One region of the Nocardioides marinus genome, then DNA from elsewhere that is predicted to be linked to it. Evidence: predicted binding sites of a transcription regulator. Region 1 holds the regulator's gene; the other holds the start of a gene.
What was found. The regulator LexA, encoded in region 1, represses DNA repair genes until DNA is damaged. The targets are predictions, from matches to a motif close to TCGAACANNTGTTCGA.
Positions count from the first base shown of each region.

Region 2: a site for LexA is predicted at 5,895-5,910, ahead of BKA05_RS17250 (HNH endonuclease signature motif containing protein). Genes of this name have one in related genera too.

Region 1 is NZ_JACBZI010000001.1:498,712-509,547, reverse strand. It holds gene BKA05_RS02565 (bile acid:sodium symporter family protein) at 1-404, opposite strand, end outside; gene BKA05_RS02560 (ATP-binding protein) at 471-1,415, opposite strand; gene BKA05_RS02555 (hypothetical protein) at 1,690-2,037, shown strand; gene BKA05_RS02550 (LysM peptidoglycan-binding domain-containing protein) at 2,298-2,690, opposite strand; gene BKA05_RS02545 (SDR family oxidoreductase) at 2,914-3,726, opposite strand; gene lexA (transcriptional repressor LexA) at 3,884-4,615, shown strand; gene BKA05_RS02535 (alkaline phosphatase D family protein) at 4,815-6,593, shown strand; gene BKA05_RS02530 (alkaline phosphatase family protein) at 6,593-7,903, shown strand; gene BKA05_RS02525 (alkaline phosphatase D family protein) at 8,016-9,701, shown strand; gene BKA05_RS02520 (ATP-dependent DNA helicase) at 9,771-10,836, opposite strand, start outside.
Region 2 is NZ_JACBZI010000001.1:3,662,225-3,673,060, forward strand. It holds gene BKA05_RS17220 (tyrosine-protein phosphatase) at 1-488, shown strand, start outside; gene BKA05_RS17225 (GNAT family N-acetyltransferase) at 590-1,387, opposite strand; gene BKA05_RS17230 (SDR family NAD(P)-dependent oxidoreductase) at 1,393-2,112, opposite strand; gene BKA05_RS17235 (YhjD/YihY/BrkB family envelope integrity protein) at 2,112-3,338, opposite strand; gene BKA05_RS17240 (GyrI-like domain-containing protein) at 3,376-3,981, opposite strand; gene BKA05_RS17245 (GNAT family N-acetyltransferase) at 3,992-4,495, opposite strand; gene BKA05_RS17250 (HNH endonuclease signature motif containing protein) at 4,724-5,854, opposite strand; gene BKA05_RS17255 (IS30 family transposase) at 6,177-7,373, shown strand; gene BKA05_RS17260 (acyl-CoA dehydrogenase family protein) at 7,550-8,710, opposite strand; gene BKA05_RS17265 (acetyl/propionyl/methylcrotonyl-CoA carboxylase subunit alpha) at 8,707-10,695, opposite strand; gene BKA05_RS17270 (acyl-CoA carboxylase subunit beta) at 10,692-10,836, opposite strand, start outside.

The DNA of each region.
Region 1 (10,836 bases):
AAGTAGCCGATCGCCAGGTTCGTGACCAGCGGGATCGTCACGGCCGCGAGCACCGAGTTGATGGCGGTGAGGGTGATGTTCAGCGCGACGTCGCCGTGGAAGAGGTGGCTGAACAGGTTGGCGGTCGTGCCGCCGGGCGAGGCGGCCAGGAGCATGACGCCCACCGCCAGGAGGGGGTCGAGGTCGAAGGCGACCACCAGGCCGAAGGCGATGACGGGCAGCACGAGCACCTGCAGGCCGAGTGCGACGACCACGGCACGCGGCGTACGGGCCACCCGTCGGAAGTCGGCGACCTGCAGGGACAGCCCCAGGCCGAACATGATGATCGCCAGCGCGACCGGGAGGCCCACGCTGATCAGCACCGAGTCGTTCATCGCACCCTCCGCACCTGTGACTGGCGCCACAGTGAAGCACGTGCTCGGGCGCGCAGGGGCGACCTCCGCCCGCGACGCGCGGCCGGGCGCGCCGGGTCAGCCGGCGTCGTGCGGTGCCAGGTCGATGGAGAACCACACGGTCGTGCCGCCGGGGTCGTGCTCGGAGCCCCAGCGGTCGGTCATCGCCTCGACCAGCATCAGCCCGCGCCCGAAGACCACCAGCGGGTCCTCCCCGCCCACGGGCGCCACGACCTGTCCCCCGGCGCCGAAGTCGCGCACGACGACCGTGAGCACGCCCTCCTCCACCGAGACCCTCAAATCGGCCACGGTGCGGGCGTGGTGGACCGCGTTGGTCACGATCTCCGACAGGCACAGCTGCGCGGTGTCGACCACGTCGTCGGCCACGCCCCAGGTGCGCAGCTCGGCAGCCAGGAACGCCCGCGCCTCCCGCGGCGCGGTGGGCTCGGGCAGCAGCCGCAGCGTGGCCGTGCGCCCCGTGGTCTCCACGGCCGGGCTCGCGTCGAGCACCTCCTCCAGGGAGTCGTCGACCGGCCCCGCGCGGCGGGCACTGACCTCGTGCAGCGCCGCGACCGTACGCCGGGCCAGCCCCTCCAGCAGCTCGCGCTGCTCGGGCCCGAAGGTCTGCGGCCGGTCGTAGAGCAGGAACAGCCCACCCAGGCGCATGCTCGTGCCCAGCATCGGGACGACGGCGGCGGCGACGTGGCCGGCCTCGCCCTCCCTCTGGGCCAGCCACGGCCAGCGCTCCTCCAGGGTGCTGAGCGCCGCCAGGATCGGGCGACCGGTGCGGACCACGTCGTTGAGCGGCACGTCGTCGTAGGCGTCGATGTGGCACCAGTCCAGGTCGCTCGCCTGGTCGCCGCCGCGGGTGGCGGAGGTGAAGCGCAGCCGACGCCCCCCTCCCTCGGTCAGCGCCACGGCGACGCGTGCGACGTCCGGCAACGTCAGCAGGTCCGCGACCACGGCCCGTACGACGTCGTCGACCAGGACCGCCCGCTCGACCTCGGCCTCGAGGTGGGTCATGGGCACCGCGGGCGGCTCCGCAGGCGGGCCCGCAGGTGGGCCCGCAGGTGACGGCGCGTCGGCGGCCGCGGTCCGCTGGGCACCGCGGCCCGCGACGTCCGGCTCGTCCCCTCGTCCCTGGGCCACCCAGCCAGGCTAACCCCGCGGCCCATCCCCCATCAGGGTCCTCCTGCCCCTTCCTCGGGCCCTTCGGCCCGTGGTGGGCCACCGGGCGCGACCGCACCGCTCGGCGGTTCGCCCCGTGACGCGTGGGGCGATCGGGGACAATGGCGCGGTGGCTGGGAGCGGAGGGAAGCACGGATCGCACAGCGGCCCGCGCCCCCCGGCACCCCACCGGACCCGTCGCCTGCTGGCCCTCACCGCCGGGGTCACCGGCCTGGTCGTCGCCTGGGGCTACCTGGTCTGGGCGGCCATCGACTTCGGCACGACCGCACGCGAGGGCAGGACCGCCGCCTGGTGGTTCCTCGCCCTGGCCTCCCTCGGCGCGGTGGCCTGCCTCTTCGCCGGCCTGTTGGTCGGGCTGCGGCTGCTGCGCGAGCTCGGCGTCGTCGCCCCGGACCCAGCACCCGGCACCGAGCCCCCCGCTCCGCGACCCAAGGGCGGCAAGCGCGCCGCGCGCTGAGCCTGGCCCCGCCCAGGACGGCCGGTGCGCGAAGGTCTGACTGATATCGGTCGAACCTGCGGGTTCGCGGTCGAAGGTTCGACCGCGCACCGCAAGGTCTGACTGACATCAGTCAGACCTTGCGGCCCGCCCAGCACCACCGAGGGGCGGTCCCGCCGTGGGCCCGCCCCTCGTCTTCCCCGTGGTTTCGCCGGCCGGGGTCGAATCGACCGGCGAAGTCTGTGCGCCCCTTCCGGGGCGGTGCTCCCGTCGCGTCGCGCTCAGCTGTCGGCGGGGACCCGCAGCCGCTGACCGGCGACGAGCATGCCGCTCTCGAGGTGGTTGAGCTGCTGGATGGTCGACATCATGTCGCGGACGTCGCCGCCCTCGGCCCGGGCCGAGGCGATGTCCCACAGGGTCACCCCGGTGCCGACCACGATCGTGTCGGTGGGCACCGGCTGCCCCTTCTCCGAGGTCGCGACCGAGCCGCCAGCGAAGGCCACCGCGATCGCCACGGCCACCAGCAGGCCGACCACGAAGACCACCAGGCGACCGCGCCGGGTCAGGCGCAGACGGCCGTCGGTGCCAGCAGCCGAACGCGGTGCCGAGCGCGGAACCGGACGGGCGGAGGTGCGGGCCGGGAGGTGGACTGCGGGAAGGACCATGGTGCTCATCGGGATCTCCTGGGGAAGGCGGAGTGGGTCTGCGAACCGATGTCTACCGACGACCACCGACAGTCCCGGTCAGGGAGGACCGGGCGGGCCTGGGGCCGACGGCTCGACCACCAGTTCGATCGAACACGTGTACGAGAGTAGATCAGGTGTTCGAACGAGATCAAGGGTTTCTGCGAACAAATGTTCGACTGCCCCTGCGTGGGCCGCGAGCCCACCCACCCCGTCAGCCGCGGCGGAGCGCCCGACGACCCTGGGCGGCGAAGAGCGCGGTCCCCTTGGCGGCGACGCCGGGAGCCAGGGAGATGGTGCGCATCAGGGCCCCGCGCCACACCGGCACCGTCCGGATCACGCGGCCGGTCCCGACCAGCCCGACGGCCGCCTCGGCGATCTCCTCCACCGACAGGATCCGACCACCCGAGTGAACCAGGGCCGCTCCCAGGCCTTCGGGGTCCTGCTCGTCCAGCATGGCCGTCCGGACCCCGTCGGGGCAGATCGCGTGCACCCGCACCCGACGCGCCGTCTCGGCGGCCACGGACATGGTGGCCGACACGGTCGCGGCCTTGGTCGCGGCGTACACGCTGTAGCCGGGGACCGGCCCCAGCCCCGAGAGGGAGGCGGTGTTGACGATGTCGCCGGAGCCGTCGCCGAAGGCCTCCAGCGCAGCGCGCATGCCCCACAGGACACCCAGGAGGTTCACCTCCACCAGCCGGCGCACCTGCTCCTCGGAGAGCTCCGAGAGTCGCCCGTCGTCGCCGACCCCGGCGTTGTTGAACCAGGCGACCAGACGACCGTGCCCGGCCGCCACCTCGGCGACCGTGCGGTGCGCCTCCGGGTCGCGCACGTCATGGGCCAGTCCGGCGACGGCGCCGATCTCCCGCGCGGTCGCCTGCACGGCCTCCCCGTCAACATCGGTGACGACCACGGCGTACCCCTGGGCCACCAGCAGCTCGGCGATCCCGCGGCCGATGCCGCGAGCAGCACCGGTGACCACGGCACTGCGCTGGATGGGGGCGGCGGGGACCGGGCGGGGCGTCATGGCCCGAGTGTGCTCGACACGCCGATTCGAACACATGTTTGATCGCGGACCGGATGAGTCATAGCGTGTGAGCACCACGACGCAGGCCGTGCCACACCCGTGCCGCCGCGTCCGCGGGCGCACCCTGCGGGCCGGTGGTCGAACCAGGAGGACCCCCATGGCGACCAGCCACGACGACGCCGCCCCCGGCGTGAGCGCGCTCCCCGACGGCCCGCCCGACGCCAGCGGGCTCACCCCGCGCCAGACCAAGGTGCTGGAGACCATCCGCGACGCGGTCGCCCAACGCGGCTACCCGCCCAGCATGCGCGAGATCGGCCAGGCCGTCGGCCTGACCAGCACCTCCTCGGTGGCCCACCAGCTGAAGGTGCTGGAGGAGAAGGGCTTCATCAAGCGCGACGGCAGCCGGCCCCGCGCCCTCGAGGTCTTCCTGCCCGAGTCGATGGCCGCACGGCGCGCGATCTCCTCGGCCGACGAGAGCTCCTTCGACGAGACCGGGGTCGGCGACACCCTGCCCGCCGCCTCCTACGTGCCGATGCTCGGCCGGATCGCCGCGGGCGCGCCGATCCTCGCCGAGGAGCAGGTCGAGGACGTCTTCCCGCTGCCCAAGCAGCTCGTCGGCGACGGCCAGCTCTTCCTGCTCGAGGTGCGTGGTGAGTCGATGATCGACGCCGCCATCTGCGACGGCGACTACGTCGTGATCCGCCAGGCCAACACCGCCGAGAACGGTCAGATGGTCGCCGCGATGATCGACGGCGAGGCCACCGTGAAGACCTTCTCCCGCAAGAGCGGGCAGGTGTGGCTGCTGCCGCACAACGACGCCTTCGAGCCGATCGACGGCACCCACGCCACCATCCTCGGCATCGTCACCGCCGTGCTGCGCAAGGTCTGAGGGGTACGCCGGCGGCGGGTGGTCTCGACGCCCGCTCGTCGCTGGCGCTCCTCACTGCTCGACCACCGGTAGGCGCGGGGTCTCGACGCCCGCTCGTCCACCGGGTCGCGGGCGGTCGCCTGGTGAGCACCGGGTGAACGGACGGTGCTCACTCCGGCGAAACCGTCACGAAACAGGGGGCGGCGTCGTTGGATGAGTCGTGACCTCGACGAAGCCGCCGACGACGCCCCCCACCTCGTCCTCCTCCCCCTCCGCGTTGCCCCGCCGCACCGTCCTCGCGACCGGCGCCGCGGGAGCCGCCGCGGCCGGGGTGCTCGGCAGCGGCGTACGCCCTGCGCAGGCCGACCCGACGGGGCAGCCCGGTGCGGCCGACGGGGCCGAGCGCGGGAAGGCGACGCACGAGGTCTTCCAGCACGGGGTCGCCTCGGGTGACCCGTTGCCGCGCCGGGTCGTCATCTGGACCCGCGTCACCCCCACCCCTGCGGCCACGGCCGGCTCGGGCAAGGGCGGGCCGGTCACCGTCACCTGGCAGGTGGCCAAGGACAAGCGGTTCCGCAAGGTCGTCAGCAAGGGCCGGTTCCGCACCAGCGCCGGGCGCGACCACACGGTCAAGCTCGACGCCAGGGGCCTCAAGCCGGACACCGAGTACTTCTACCGCTTCCGCGCCCTCGGCCAGAAGAGCCCCGTCGGCCGCCTGCGCACGGCGCCGCGCAAGCGCGCCGCCCTGGACAACCTGCGCTTCGGGGTCGTGTCCTGCGCCAACCTCGAGGCCGGCTTCTTCAGCTCCTACCGCGGCCTCGCGGCGCGCGAGGACCTCCACGCCGTCCTCCACCTCGGCGACTACCTCTACGAGTACCCCACCGGCGAGTACGGCATGGGCCAGGACAACGTCGTCGTCCGCCCGCACGACCCGCCGCACGAGATGGTCAGCCTCGAGGACTACCGCCGCCGGCACGCCAACTACAAGGCCGACCCCGACCTGCAGGCCCTGCACGCGCGCTACTCGTGGATCCTCACCTGGGACGACCACGAGGTCACCAACGACCAGTGGAAGAACGGCGCGGAGAACCACGACGAGTCCGAGGGTGACTACAAGGTCCGCCGTGCCCGCGCCCACCGCGCGTACGACGAGTGGATGCCGGTGCGGATGGACGGGACCGCTGCCCTGGGCGACGGCACCCGCCTCTACCGTCGGCTGCGCTTCGGCAACCTCGCCGAGGTCTCGATGCTCGACCTGCGCACCTATCGCGACGAGCAGGTCTCCACGCTCGCGCCGACACCCGTGCCGGCGCTCGAGGCCGAGGTGAGCGACCCGTCCCGCTCCATCACCGGCAAGAAGCAGATGGCCTGGCTCAAGGAGTCACTCACCCGCGGCGACCACGCGCCGCAGTGGAAGGTCATCGGTAACCCGGTGATGATCGCGCCGGTCACCTTCGGCGACCTGCCCAACGACCTGATCGACCCCATCAACGACGTGACCGGCATCCTCCCCGGCGACGGCGCGCCCTACAACGTCGACCAGTGGGACGGCTACACCGCCGACCGCCGCGAGGTCCTCGGCCACATCCGCGACCACCAGGTCAAGGACGTCTTGTTCATCACCGGCGACATCCACTCCGGGTGGGCCTGCGAGCTGCCGCTGGACACCTCCACGCAGCCGCTCTACGGCGACTCCTACGGGGTGGAGTTCGTGTGCTCCTCGGTCACCTCGAACAACCTCAAGGACATCACCGGCGCGCCGCAGCTCACGCCGCTCGTGGAGACCGCGATCCTCGCCAACAACCGGCACATCAAGTACCTCGACTTCGACAACCACGGGTACTCCGTCCTCGACATCACCCCCGAGCGCGCCCAGATGGACTGGTACGTCATCGGCGCCCGGGACGACGCGGCCACCCCGATCGAGTGGTCGACGTCGTACGCCACGCTGGCCGGGACCGGCCGGATCACCCCCGTCGACGCTCCGCTGGAGGCCTGATGTGCCAGGACACCCCCCTCGCCGGCTCCCCTGAGCGCGCCGCCCGCCGGCTCGCGGAGATCCGGGCCAGCCGCCGCACCGTGCTGACCGCGGCTGCCTCCGGCCTGGCCTTCTCCAGCGCCGTCGGCGCGGCGGCGCCCGCGGGCGCCGCCAGCGCGAGGACCAAGAAGCGCTGCTACGTGCTCGTCACCGACGGCTGCCGCCCCGACGAGATCGAGCCGACCCTCACCCCCAACCTCCACGCGCTGCGCGAGGGCGGGATGTGGTGGCCGCGGGCGACCTCCATGCCGGTCATGGAGACGATCCCCAACCACGTGATGATGATGACCGGGGTACGCCCCGACCGGTCGGGCGTGCCGGCGAACTCCTTCTACGACCGCGAGCTCGGCGAGATCCGCGACATGGACCAGCCCAGCGACATCCGCGTCAAGACGATCATCGAGCGCCTCGGCAAGCGCGGCTTCACCACCGGCACGGTGCTGAGCAAGGAGTACCTCGTCGGCATCTTCGGCGAGCGGGCCACGCACCGCTGGGAGCCCGAGCTCTACATCCCCGTCTCCGGGCACGCCCCCGACCTGCTGACCTACAACGCGCTGACCTCGATGGTCGACGAGTTCGACCCGCACCTGGTCTTCGTCAACCTCGGCGACATCGACCGGGTCGGCCACACCGACCTCACCGGCACCAACCTGCGCCTGCTGCGCCAGGCAGCGCTGCTCGACACCGACACCCTCGTCGGCCGGTTCATCGACGGCCTGAAGTCCAGCGGCGCGTGGGAGCACTCGATGGTCATCGTGCTCGCCGACCACTCGATGGACTGGTCGATCCCCACCAACGTGATCACCCTGCAGGGGGCCATGGACGAGGACCCGCTGCTCGGCGGCAACGTCGTGATCGCCGACAACGGCGGTGCCGACCTCGTCTACTGGACCGGCCCGAGCAGCAAGCTCGACAAGGCGGTGAAGCGGATCCAGCAGATCGCCGAGGCCACGCCCGGCGTCCTCAAGGCCTGGGACCGGCGTACGCCGTGGCTGCGGCTGGGCCCGGAGTCAGGCGACGTCGTGGTGTTCTGCCAGGCCGGCTGGCGCTTCTCCGACCCCGACCCGGTCACCAGCAACCCGATCCCCGGCAACCACGGCCACCCCGCGACCCGGTCGATCCCCTTCTTCATCGGTGGCGGGCACCCGGCGGTCAAGGCCGGCAAGGTCTTCTCCGCCCACGCCCGCACCATCGACGTGGCGCCCACCGTGGCGAGGTTCTTCGGGCTGCCCACCCCCAAGAAGCGGTACGACGGCAAGCCCCGGATCTGACGCGGCACCCCTGTCCGCGTCCGCTCGGGCCCGGTTCGGGACCGCCGCCAGAACGCCCGGTGAACGCTCGGAACGCGACGTCACCCGCGCGCCCGGGCGACGTTGAGCCGATGTGAACCAGACCCAGTCCTCCACCCCCGCCATCCCCCGCCGCACCGTGCTGGCCACCGGGGCCGCCGGCACCACCCTCGGGGTGCTCGCCGCGGGACCCGCCGAGGCGGGGCGCGGGAAGAAGGGGGGCGGGGGCGGGCCGCGGGCGACGCACCCGGTCTTCCAGCACGGTGTGGCCTCCGGTGACCCGCTGCCCGACGCCGTCGTGCTGTGGACCCGGGTGACGCCGACCCCGGAGGCCACGCCAGGCTCGGGGCGCGGCGGCAGGGTGACGGTGCGCTGGGAGGTGGCCACCGACAGGCGGTTCCGCCGCGTGGTGACCAAGGGCCGCTTCGTCACCAGCAGCAGCCGCGACCACACCGTGAAGCTCGACGCCCGGGGTCTGCGGCCGGAGCGCTGGTACTTCTACCGCTTCCACGCCCTCGGGCAGACCAGCCGCGTCGGCCGCACCCGCACCGCGCCGGCGCCCGACGCCACCCCGGAGAACCTGCGGATCGGCTTCACCTCGTGCAGCAACTGGCCGGCCGGACTGTTCGCGGCGTACCGCGGCCTCGCCGAGCGCGACGACCTGCATGCCGTCGTCCACCTCGGCGACTACCTCTACGAGTCCGGCTCGGCCAACGTCCGGGCGCACGAGCCGGCCCACGAGATCGTCACCCTGGCCGACTACCGGGTGCGGCACGGGCAGTACAAGACCGACCCCGACCTGCAGGCCGCGCACGCCCACGCCCCCTGGATCGTGACGTGGGACGACCACGAGGTCACCAACGACTCCTACGCGACGGGCGCCGAGAACCACGACCCGGAGACCGAGGGCAGCTACGCCAAGCGGCGCGCCCGCGCCCACCGCGCGTACGACGAGTGGATGCCGGCCCGCCTCGACGGGACCGCCCGGCTCGGGGACGGGACGCGGCTCTACCGGCGGCTGCGCTTCGGCACGCTGGCCGAGCTGTCGATGCTGGACCTGCGCACCTACCGCGACCAGCAGGTCGCCGACCCCGGCTACGACACGGGCGTCGACGACCCCGAGCGCACCATCACCGGTGAGCCGCAGATGGAGTGGCTGCTCACGGGGCTGCGGCAGGAGCGCGCGCAGTGGAAGGTGGTCGGGACGTCGGTGATGTTCAGCCCGCTCAAGGTCGCCGCGCTGCCGCGCGACGTCACCGACGCGGTGAACACCCTGGCCCCGCTGATCCCGCAGGACGGCGTCTACGCCAACCCCGACCAGTGGGACGGCTACACCGCCGACCGGCGCACGGTCGTGGACCACCTGACGGCGAACGGCGTCCAGGACACCGTCTTCATCACCGGCGACATCCACTCCGCGTGGGCGATCGACGTGCCGACCGACGTGGGGGCCTACCCGCTCACGCCGACGGCGGGCGTGGAGTTCGTGTGCACGTCGGTGACGTCGAACAACCTCAAGGACCAGCTCGGCACGCCCGCCAGGTCGCCCATCAACCAGGCGGCGGAGCAGGCGATCCTGGCCGCCAACCCGCACATCAAGTACCTCAACTTCGACGACCACGGCTTCTGCGTGCTCGACCTCGACGCGCAGCGGGCGCAGTGCGACTGGTTCGTCATCGGCTCGCGCACCGACCCCGACACCCCCATCACCTGGACCCGCTCCTTCGCCACCGACTCCGGCGCCGGGTCGGTGCGCGAGGTCGACGCCCCGGTGGGCTGAAGGCCGGCGGACGTCATACGGACGGGACGTCCGCTCGTCCCGTCCGTATGACGTCCCGGGACCGTCGCCTCAGCCGGCAGAGGCGGCCAGCCGCGTCAGGGCCTGGCGTACGACGGCAGGGTCGGTGGTCGTCCACATCGGCGGCAGGCTCGCCTTGAGGAAGGAGCCGTAGCGGGCGGTGGCCAGCCGCGGGTCGAGCACGGCGACGACGCCGCGGTCGGTGGTGGTGCGGATCAGCCGCCCGGCGCCCTGGGCCATCAGCAGCGCCGCGTGGGTGGCCGCGACCTGCATGAAGCCGTTGCCGCCGGCCTTGTCGGCGGCCTTCTGCCGCGCGCTCATCAGCGGGTCGTCGGGACGGGGGAAGGGGATGCGGTCGATGAGGACCAGCTGGCAGGTGTCGCCGGGGACGTCGAGGCCCTGCCACAGCGAGAGCGTCCCGAACAGGACGGTGTGGTGGTCCTCGACGAACTGCTTGGCCAGCTCGGGCAGCTGCGCGTCGCCCTGGGCCAGGGTCGTCAGGTGCGGCAGGCGCTCGCGGACGGCCTCGGCCGCCGCCTCGGCGGCCCGGCGCGAGGAGAACAGCCCCAGGGTGCGGCCGTCGGCGGCGTCGACCAGCTCGGCGATCTCGTCGAGCTGGGCCTTCACCAGCCCGTCGCGACCGGGCGGCGGGAGGTGCCGGGCGACGTAGAGGATGCCCTGGCGGCCGTAGTCGAACGGCGACCCGACGTCGACGCCGCGCCACGGGAGGACGCCCTCGCCCTCGGGCACCGACCCGCCGTCGACGACCCGCTCCGACGGCTTGAGGCCCACCGAGGTCGCCACCGACGCGAAGTCGCCCCCCAGCATCAGCGTCGCCGAGGTCATCACGACGGTCTTGTCGGTGAGCAGCTTGTCGCGCATCTGCCCCCACACCTGCAGCGGCGCCACGCACAGCCGTGGCGCGGAGCGCTCGGAGCCCTCCGAGAGCCACAGCACGTCGGACTCCAGGTCGGCGGCCATCCGCTCGGCGACGGCGAAGACGTCCTGCACCGAGCCCTTGGCCTGCTGGCGGCCCGGGTCGCCGTCGCCCTCCCCCGGCTTCTCCTTGGGGAACCCCGAGACGCACGCGCGAGCGGCGTCGCGCACCAGCTGCAGC
Region 2 (10,836 bases), 3.2 Mb from region 1:
GTATCCCGATGGACGACGTCGCGACCCTCACCTCACGCGAGGCGGGCCTGGCCACGATGAAGCGGGTCTACCGCATCTTCGTCGAGGACGACGGTGCGCGCGGCGCGTTCGGGGAGCTGCTCACCCGGCTCGCGCACGCCGAGCACCCGCAGCTCTTCCACTGCACCGCCGGCAAGGACCGCACCGGCTGGGCCAGCGCGCTGCTGCTGCGCGTCGCCGGCGTCCCCGAGGCGACGGTGATGGAGGACTACCTGCTCACCAACCGCTTCGACGGCACCCGCTCGAAGTACCTCTCCATGGTCCGCGAGCACCTCGGCGAGGACAAGGTCGCGGTCTACGAGACGGTGATGGTCGCCGACGCGGCGTACCTCGCCGAGGGCGACGCGGCCGTCGCTGAGCACTTCGGGGACATCACCGGCTACCTGCGAGACGGCCTCGACCTGGGCGACGACGTCCTCACGGGGCTGCGGCGGCGGCTGCTGGCCTGACGCCCGGGGTCATTCGGGGTGTCCGGATCGGGTACTCCGCAGGAAATCGCACCCTCAGCGCGCGCTGAGGGTGCGATCGAACGCGGAGTACCCCGCCTGGATCAGTCCCGCGACCAGACGTACGGCGTCGTGGTCGTGATCGGGAGCAACCCGCTGCGCTCGAGGATCGGGCGCGACATGGGGGTGCAGTCGCTGTGCAGGTAGACCACCCCGAGGCCGATCGCCGCGCGGGCGCGGGCGGCGACGAGGGCCCGGTAGATCCCGCGGCCGCGCCAGTCGGAGTGGGTGCCGCCGCCCCAGAGCCCGGCGAACTCGGTGCCGGGCACGACGTCGAGGCGTCCGGCGCTCACCACCTGGCCATCGACCGTCTCGGCGATCCACAGCCCCGTGCGCTCCGGCTCCTCGGCGTACCCGGTCAGCCGCTCCTCCAGCTCCCGCGGCGCGTGCCCGAACACCTCGGCCTGCAGCAGCCCCGCACGCGTCACGTCCTCGCGCAGGTCGCCGCCCTCACCGGCACGGCGCACGACGACGCCGTCAGGCAGGTCGACCGGGCGGTCCAGGAGGTCGGCGCGGCCGACCATGACGGTCTCCTCCTCGTCGGCGACGAAGCCGTGCCGGCTCAGCAGGCCGGGCAGGTCGGGGCGGTCGTGGCCGCGGGTCTTCCACTCGATCTCGGTCACCGGGGTCTCGTCACGGAACCACGCGAGGCTCTCGGTGACGAGCCCCTCCAGGGCCGCACTGCTGAGGTCGGCCAGGTCGCGGTGGGACACGAACCCCGAGTCGCCCCACCGCGCCCGCACCAGCGGCCCGTGCCGGTGCCACTCGGTCGCGTCGGCGACCTCGGCCTCCAGCCGCAGCTGCGCGTCGTACGCCGCCAACAGCGCCTGTGCGTCGTGCACGGCCGTCAGCAGGCGGTGCCGCGGTCGACCGAGAGCACCGCACCCGTGACGGAGGCGGCGGCGTCGGAGGCGAGGAAGGCGACGGCGTCGGCGATGTCGCGGGGCGGCATGAAGCCGTAGCGCGCGCCGGCTGTCTCCATCAGCAGGCCCCAGTCCAGCTCGGTGTCGGGGTGCTCGGCGGCCGCGTTGGTGGGCAGGTCGGTCTGCACCCCGCCGGGGCAGATGGTGTTGACGCGGATGCCGTCGGCGGCCAGCTCGAGCGCCAGCGACTTCATCAGCATGACGACGCCGGCCTTCGAGGCGCAGTACGCCGCTTGGTAGGGCTGCGCCCGCAGCCCGGCGATCGAGGAGATCGTGACGACGTTGCCGCGACTCTCGCGCAGGTGCGGCAGCGCCGCGTGGGTCACCAGCATCGGGCCGGTCAGGTTCACCCCGAGGTGCTGCTGCCAGGTGGCGACGTCGAGGTCCTCGAAGCGGCGGAACCGGTCGATGCCGGCGACGTTGACGACGACGTCGATGCCACCCATCCGCGCAGCGGCCTCGGCGACGGCGGCTCGCACCGACGCCTCGTCGCTGACGTCGCAGGCCAGCACACCGTCTCCGGCGGCCAGGTCGAGCCCCACCACCGTGGCGCCCTCCTCCTCGAGCAGCTCCACGGTGGAGCGGCCCACGCCTCCGGCGGCGCCCGTCACGATCGCGCGGCGCCCCTCGAACCGACCTGTCATCAGCTGTTCTCCTCGGTGGGGGGCCGGGTGCGGCCCGTGGTGGTGTCCGTGGTGGTGTCGGGCGCCTTGTCCCGCGTGCTGCCTAGTGCCGTGTCCGGCGCCGTGTCCGGCGCCTTCTCGGTCGTGGCGCGCGGCCGGCTGCGCCGGTCGGCGCTCGGGGGGTCGGCCGCGTCCGAGACGTCGGAGGTGCGGAGGGCTGTCGTCGGCGGCTGCTGTCGCAGCTCCTTGAGCTCCGGCGGCGAGGGGATCTGGTCGGGGACGTGGTCGGCGAAGTGCACGTCGATGACCTCGTTGACCTTGTGGCGCTGCGAGCGCACGTAGTAGGTGTAGGCGCGCTTGTCGGCCGGGGTGAGGTCCACGCGATCGGTGAACAGCGTGAGCAGGGCGCGGGGGTAGAGCCGGCGGGCGAGGACGACGTTGATCTCCATCGCGAGCACCCCCATGAAGGCCGCGATGTAGATGACGCCGATCAGCCCGAGCACCAGCGCGAAGGTGCCGTCCATGCCCTCGGTCTCGCTGAGCACCGCGGTGACGTAGAGCGTGCCGAGGAACTGCAGCCCCTGGAACATCAGGGCCAGCGCGAACGCACCCGGCGCGGCCTGGCCGAAGCGCAGCCGGCGCGCGGCGGCGAGGCGGAAGAGGTAGGTCAGGACCAGCCCGATGACGACCACCGAGCCGATCCGGATGCTCCAGCGCAGGTTGCCGCCGGTGCCGAAGGTGTCTGTTTCCGACGCGATCGCGGAGGCGACCGACATGGCGAGGACGGCCATCCCCGCCGACACCAGGAGGACCAGGCTCTTCAGGCGCAGGACGATCGGGTTGGGACGGGAGTTGCGCGGCACCGACCAGGCGATGTTCTGGGCGTTCTGCAGGGCCTGGCCCAAGCCCAGCGAGCCGTAGAGCGCGGTTGCGGCACCGACGATGACCGCGGTGCGCGACCCGGTGAGGCCCTCGGGGCGGCCGAGCTCGTCACCGATGATGGGGAACTGCCCGAGCGCGGAGGTCAGCACCGCGTCCTGCAACGCGGCGTCGCCCTGGAGCAGGAACCCGAGGATCGAGGTCGCCAGCAGCAGCAGCGGGAAGATCGCGATGAAGCCGTAGTAGGTGATGATCGCGGCGAGGTAGGGCCCCTGGTCGTCGACGTACTTGTAGAAGACCGCGATGGGCACCGACAGCGTGGGGTGGCGACGCTGGAAGGCGTCGAGTCCCTTCGAGATCCGTCCCACGGGGGTCGACGCTATCGCTAGGGACCCCGCTCAGCGCTCAGCACACCGGCTGGCGGAGGATCGTGCGCAGCCTCGACGGCTCCACCCGGCGCGCGTCGCTGAGGTAGATCTCATGGTGCCGGCCGGTCAGCGAGAGACCGCGGGCGGGGACCTCGACGTCGTGCAGCTCGGCCAGCAGCGGACCCTCGTCGTCGTAGGAGCCGACGTGCAGGCGCTGCAGGCACCGACCCTCGTCGAGGGTCTCGAGCCGCAGCCGCTCCAACAGCTCTGCGGGCACCTTCGCGGCCGCCCTCTCGCGTGCGGCGTCGACCAGGTCGGCGGGGACCCAGTCCGGGACCAGGATCATCGCGGTCCAGTGCCAGGCCGACTTGTCCCGCCGGGTCGTGAAGGCGCTCATGTCCTCGGCCCACCACAGCGCCTCCAGCGGCGGCACCACGTAGTCGCGCCCCAGCTGCTGCTTGCTGGCGAACTTGGTGGCGTAGGCGACGGGGTAGAGCACCGCTAGGGCGTCCGCGTACGCCGCGGTGTTGGGGTCGCCGTGCCCGTCGATCATCAGGTAGCGCATCGGCGGCACCACCAGGTCGCGCCAGGCGCCGCGGGTGACGCGGTAGGAGTCGAGCTCCTTCTTGGGGTCGACCTTCATCGCGCCGCGCTCACGGTGTCGCCGGGCCGATGTAGCAGAGCATCGGCCCGTCCTCGGCGCGCTCGACGTTGACGAAGCCGAGCCGCTCGTAGAACCGTCGCGCCCCGGTGTCGACCGAGTCGACGTTGATCTGGATCTCCTCGCAGTCGCGCGCGGACAGCTCGGCGCGCATCGCGGCGACCAGCGCCGTGCCGGTCCCGCCACCGCGGCGGTCGGGTCGGACGTAGAGCTCGTCAAGGACCGCGACCGACCCGTCGGCGTACACGCTGGGGCGGAGGGTGACCAGCGCGAAGCCGTACGCCGTCGGCCCGCCCGGCCCGTCCTCCTCGGCCACCAGCGCGAGCCCGGCCGGACCCCCGATGAGTCGCGCGAACCGCGCCGCGACCTGCGCCACCGGGTCGGTCGGGGTGTCGAACTCGGCGTTGAAGTCCCGCAGCAGGCCGGCCAGCACCTCGGCGTCCCGCTCCACCGCCACGCGCACCCGTGACCCGTCGGTGGGCACGTCCTCGCTCATGTGCCCATCCTGCTGCGAGGTCCGACCCGGCACCAGCGCCGATCGCCCCACGGGTGCACGAGCAGCGCCGAGGGCGGCGCAGCCCGGTGGTCGAGCAGCGAGGAGCGCCAGCGACGAGCGGGCGTCGAGACCACACGCCGCAGCCCTGGTGGTCGAGCAGCGAGGAGCGCCAGCAACGAGCGTCGTCGAGACCCGGTGAGACGACAAGCAACCTCCACCCACGCCGATCTACGTCCGTAGCCGACCCGCCCGCTTGGGGTCGTGGACCATCGCATGGTGCGCCGAGCAGTAGAGCCGCACGTCCTTCACGCTGGTCGAGCCACCTTGTGCCCACGGCACGACGTGATGGACGTGGCACCTGCTCGGCGGGGCGTCACAGCCACCGACGACGCAGGTCTTGTCGCGCTGCGCGATCGCAAGCCGCTGGGCCCTGTTGTGGAACCTGCGCCGCCGCCCGACGTCGAGGACCTCCGACGTGCCACCGAGCACCATCGGGATCACCCCCGCCTCACACGCCAACCGGCGTGCCGTGCTGGCGGAGATGACCTCACCGGTGTCCAGGGCCGCGGCCGCGAGGCCGTCCATCAGCGAGTCGATGGTCATCGTGACCACGACCGTGGCCCCGACCCCACCCACGGTCGGTAGGTCCTTGGCGTCGATCCGCTCCAGCAGCTCGGTGAACGCCGCGCCGGCAGCCACGGGCGTGGGCCGGGTCTGGCGGACCTCGGCGGGGTCCTGCCTCGCCCACGTCAGCGCCTGGATCGCCTTCGCCAGCATCGCACCGTGCAACGTGGGGATGGAGAACCGTCCGTGCACCATCCCATGCCCGTCGGAGGCGAACGTCAGCCGCGTCTGCTCTGCCGCGCGACGCTCCTCGTCCTCCAGCAGCTTCGCCTCGTGCGCCTCACCGACCTCGGGTGCGACCACGGTCAGCACGTGGCGGCCCAGTACGCGCAGGTGCTTGGCGTCGAACCCGTCGGCGCAGTCCACCAGGTGCTTCTCCGCCTGCTCGACCACGACCGGGTCCAAATCCTCTGGGCCGTCGGTCTCCAAGTCACCCAGGGCGCGGGCAATGGCATGGGCCTGCTCGGTGTTCACCCGCCCCTCCGTCAACGCCTCGGCCAGCGCGGTGAACCTGCTCAGCGCGACGGCGAGCTTCACGTCCCGGTGTGCCGTCGCCCGCGTCCTGTTGGTGGCATCGGCCCACCAGGTCGCGGTCGTGGTCGCGCCGTTGGTCTCCTCCACCCGCACCTGCGTCGCGTGCGCCAGCACCGTCGCGGTCAACGCATCGAGCCGCGAGGCGACCAGCGCCAGCCCGCGCAGCAGGTTCGCGGTCGCGGCCTGATCCAGCCCGATCAACGACGCAGGGTGACCCTCATCGAGCGCAGCGTCGATCGTCTCGACCACCTCGTCGAGAGGGTGCTGCTGCCCGAGAACCGCCATACCTCAGCACACACCAGACCACCGACATTCCGACCCCGGCAACCGGCCGATCCACACCCCCGCAGGGAGTCGTGACCCAACCGTGACCTGCGCGCGTCAGGACCCATGCGCACGACGATCCTCGCTGGCCGCGCACTCATCTGACGAGATCAGCGCGGTCATTCCACACGACCTTTCGCACGCGACACGCCGCTTGGGTTCACGCGGTCGTCGCAACATCTAGGCCCCAGGAGGGTGCATGGGTGTTGGAGGCAGACCGCGGGTGCGGCGCAGCGTCGAGCGGGCGTTTTGGGACCTCGTGGCGGAATTTCCCTCCCCGTATGCCGCCGGCGAAGCGATGGGCGTGTCAACTCGCGTGGTGTGGCGCTGGCTCGAGGAATCTGGCGGAGTGAAACCAAGACTGGCCCAGCCGACGAGGTCGTTGACCTACGAGGAGCGCTGTCGCATCGAGGCGTTGCACGCCGCGAAGGTCCGACCTGCAGAGATCGCCAGGCGGCTGGGTCGACACCGCTCGACGATCACCCGGGAGTTGACCCGCAATGCCACCGCTCGGGGGGCAAAGGGCAACTACGGTGCGGTCAACGCACAGAGCAAGGCTGATCAGCGGGCTTGTCGCCCGAAAGTCGCGAAGCTGGCCACGAACCAGCGACTCCAGCACGAGGTGCAAGATCGACTTCGCAAGGACCACAGCCCTGAGCAGATCGCGCGACGGCTCAGGCAGGACTTCCCTGACGATGCGGAGATGCGGGTGTCGCACGAGACGATCTACCAGTCGTTGTACGTGCAGTCCCGAGGCGGGCTGAAGCGGGAACTGACACGCCACCTGCGCACCGGGCGCACGCTGCGTAAGCCCCATCGCCAACCCGATCAACGTCGCCAGCGGTTCGCCGGGATGGTGATGATCAGCGAACGACCCGCAGACGTCGAGGACCGGGCAGTGCCGGGCCATTGGGAGGGCGATCTGATCCTTGGCTCGACCGAGTCCGGATCCGCGGTCGGGACGCTGGTCGAGCGCACCACCAGGTTCGTGATGCTGCTGCACCTACCCGGTGGTCACACGGCCGAGATCGTCCAAGAAGCGATGGTGGCCAAGATGGCCACGCTGCCCGAGCAGTTGCGTCGATCTCTGACCTGGGACCAGGGCTCAGAGATGGCCAACCACATCCAGATCGCCGAAGCGACCGGACTCTCCATCTACTTCTGCGACCCCCACTCCCCTTGGCAGCGCGGGAGCAACGAGAACACCAACGGTCTGCTGCGTCAGTACCTGCCCAAGGGCACAGACCTCTCCTTCTACGGGCCTGGGATGCTCGACCAAGTGGCAGCCCAGCTCAACGCACGCCCCCGCAAGACACTGAAGTGGCGCACTCCCGCGGAAGAACTCGAAGCACTACTGTCCGGACCGTCAGATCCACCTGTTGCGACGACCGGCTGAATTCGCCCCGATGAGAGCGTGCGAAAGGTCGGTCGCTGGCGGCGGGGACGGCAGTCTTCTGCCGCCTGGCGTGCGCGTCGGCGCGCGCTCATCTGCCGCGCCGCCTTCCACAGTCGTGCCCCTCAGCGGGCGCTCTGGCGCCCGCTGAGGGGCACGACCCCGACGGATGCGGTGGATCAGTACGACTTCGGCAGTCCCAGGGAGTGCATCGAGACGAAGTTGAGGATCATCTCGCGGCTCACGGGGGCGATCCGGCCGACGCGGGTGGCGACGAGCAGGCCGGCGACGCCGTACTCCTGCGAGGCCCCGAAGCCGCCGTGGGTCTGCACCGCGCGGTCGGCGGCGTCGCAGGCGGCCTCGGCCGAGGCGTACTTGGCCATGTTGGCGGCCTCGCCGGCGGCGAACTCGTCGCCCTCGTCGTAGAGCGCGGCGGCCTTCTGCGTCATCAGCCGGGCCATCTCGATCTCGATGTGGCTCTGCGCCAGCGGGTGCGCGATGGCCTGGTGGCCACCGATCGGGCCCTGGAAGACCTCGCGCTCCTTGGCGTAGGCGACGGCCCGGTCGAGGGCGAAGCGAGCGATGCCGGTGTTGAACGACGACGCCATGATCCGCTCGGGGTTGAGCCCGGCGAAGAGCTGCGCCAAGCCGCCGTTCTCGTCACCGACCAGCGCGTCCGCGGGGAGCCGCACGTCGTCGATGAAGACCTGGAACTGCTTCTCCGGGCTCACGATCTCCATGGGGATCGCGTTGAACTCGAAGCCCGGTGCGTCGGTCGGGACCACGAACAGGACCGGCTTCACCTTGCCCGTCTTCGCGTCCTCGGCACGCGCCACCACCAGCACGTTGCTGGCCTCGTCGACGCCGGAGATCCAGATCTTGCGGCCCTTGAGCACCCACCCGTCACCGTCGCGGCGGGCGGTGGTGGTGATGTTGTGGGTGTTGGTGCCGGCGTCGGGCTCGGTGATGGCGAACGCCATCGTCCCGGTGCCGTCGCAGATGCCCGGCAGCCACTTCTGCTTCTGCTCCTCGGAGCCGTACTTCGCGATCACCGTGCCGCAGATCGCCGGCGAGACGACCATCAGCAGCATCGGGCAGCCCTGCGCCGCGAGCTCCTCGCAGACCGCGGCGATGTCACCGATCCCGCCGCCGCCACCGCCGTACTCCTCGGGCACGTTGATGCCGAGGTAGCCCGCGCGCCCGAGCTCGAGCCACAGCTCGGTGGTCTTCTCCCCCGACCGCGCCTTGCCCGCGAAGTAGTCGCGGCCGTACTTCGAGGCCAGCTTGGCGACCTGCTTGCGCAGCTCCTGGCGCTCCTCGGTCTCGCTGAACGTGCTCATCCCTGCTCCTCCACCACTGCCATGACCTCGCCCGCCGCGACCTGCGTGCCGGGCGCTACCTCAAGTCGGCTGACGACGCCGTCGGTCGGCGCGCTCACCGTGTGCTGCATCTTCATCGCCTCCAGCACCAGCACCGGGTCGCCGGCGGCGACCTGCTGGCCCTGCTCCACGAGCACCTTCACCACGCTGCCCGGCATCGGCGCGAGCAGCGAGCCGCTCGCGACCTGCTCGGACGGGTCGAGGAAGCGGGGCACCCGCACCAGCCGGCGGTAGCCGGACGGCGCGTCGACGTCGACGGTCTCGCGCCCCGGCAGGCCGGTCACGCGGCAGGCGTACGTCGTCGCCAGGCCGTCCCGCTCGAGCACGACCTCCACACCGTCGCTCGAGCCTGTCGAGACCCGCAGGACGCGCACGCCCTCGGCGGTGTAGCCGTCCCGGCCGCCCCACCACTCCACCGCGAGCACGTCGTCGGTCGAGCCCGTCACGGCCTCGAACTCCGTGCGCTGCGGCTGGCTCGGCACGTTGCGGAACGCCACCGGGATGCGGTGCTGCACCGTGCGCGCGAGCCGCTGGGTCTCGGCCACCGCGATGGCGGCCGCGAGTGGAGCGTCGGTGGTCTCGACGCCCGTTCGCTGGCGCTCACTGCTCGACCACCCCGACAGGAAGGCCGTGCTCACGCGGCCCGCGACGAAGTCGGGGTCGGTGAGGATCGCGACGAGCTGGTCGCGGTTGGTGACCAGGCCGTGGATGCGGGTACGCCGCAGCACCCCCGCCAGCTGGCGGCAGGCCTGCTCGCGTGTCGGCGCGTGCACCATCACCTTGGCCAGCATCGCGTCGTAGAACGTCGACACCTCGCTGCCGGAGACGAACCCGCGGTCGACGCGGACCCCCGGCTCGTCGGGGACCTCGAACGTCGTCAGGACGCCCGACTGCGGCTGGTAGTCCGCCGCCGGGTCCTCGGCGTAGAGACGGACCTCGATCGCGTGACCGTCGGGAGCGCCGGGGTCTCGACGCCCGGTCGTCGCTGGCGCTCCTCCCTGCTCGACCGCCGGGAGACCACGGCCCTCGGCGACGGCCAGCTGCATCTCGACCAGGTCCACGCCGTGCACCAGCTCGGTGACCGGGTGCTCGACCTGGAGCCGGGTGTTCATCTCCAGGAAGAAGAACCGGTCGGCGTCCTCGTCGTAGAGGAACTCCACCGTGCCGGCGCCGCGGTAGTCGATCGCCGCAGCAGCTGCGTGGGCGGCCTCGTGCAGCGCCTCGCGGGTGGCCTGCGGCAGCGCCGGGGCGGGCGCCTCCTCGACGACCTTCTGGTGGCGGCGCTGGATCGAGCAGTCGCGCTCCCCCAGCACCAGCACGTCGCCAGCACCGTCGCCGACGACCTGGACCTCGACGTGCCGGCCGCGCTCGACGTACGGCTCGACGAAGACGGTGCCGTCGCCGAACGCCGACGCCGCCTCCTCGCGCGCCTTCCCGATCTCGCCCTCGAGGTCGGCCAGCGCGCGGACGATGCGCATACCGCGACCGCCGCCGCCCGCCGACGCCTTCACCAGCAGCGGCAGGTCGGCCTCGGTCGGTGACTCCGGCGCCTCCAGGATGGGTACGCCGGCGGCCTTCATCAGCGCCTTGGCGCCGATCTTCGAGCCCATCGACGTGATCGACGACGGGTCGGGGCCGACCCACGTCAGGCCGGCGTCGACGACGGCCTGCGCGAAGTCGGCGTTCTCGGAGAGGAAGCCGTAGCCGGGGTGGATCGCGTCGGCTCCCGCCTTCTTCGCGGCCTCGATGACCAGGTCGGCGCGCAGGTAGGTCTCGCCCGGCGTGTTGCCGGGCAGGCGTACGGCGGTGTCGGCCTCGGCCACGTAGGGCAGGCCCGCGTCGGCGTCGGAGTGGATCGCGACGGTCTCGATGCCCAGCCGGCGGCAGGTGCGGAAGACGCGGCTGGCGATCTCGGCGCGGTTGGCGACCAGCAGTCTGTTGATCATGGCCTGAAGACTCCGAATCGGTCGGTGCCGACGATCGGCAAGTTGTCGATGACGGACAGGCAGATGCCGAGGATCGAGCGGGTGTCGCGCGGGTCGATGACGCCGTCGTCGTACAACATCCCCGAGAGGAAGTGCGGCAGC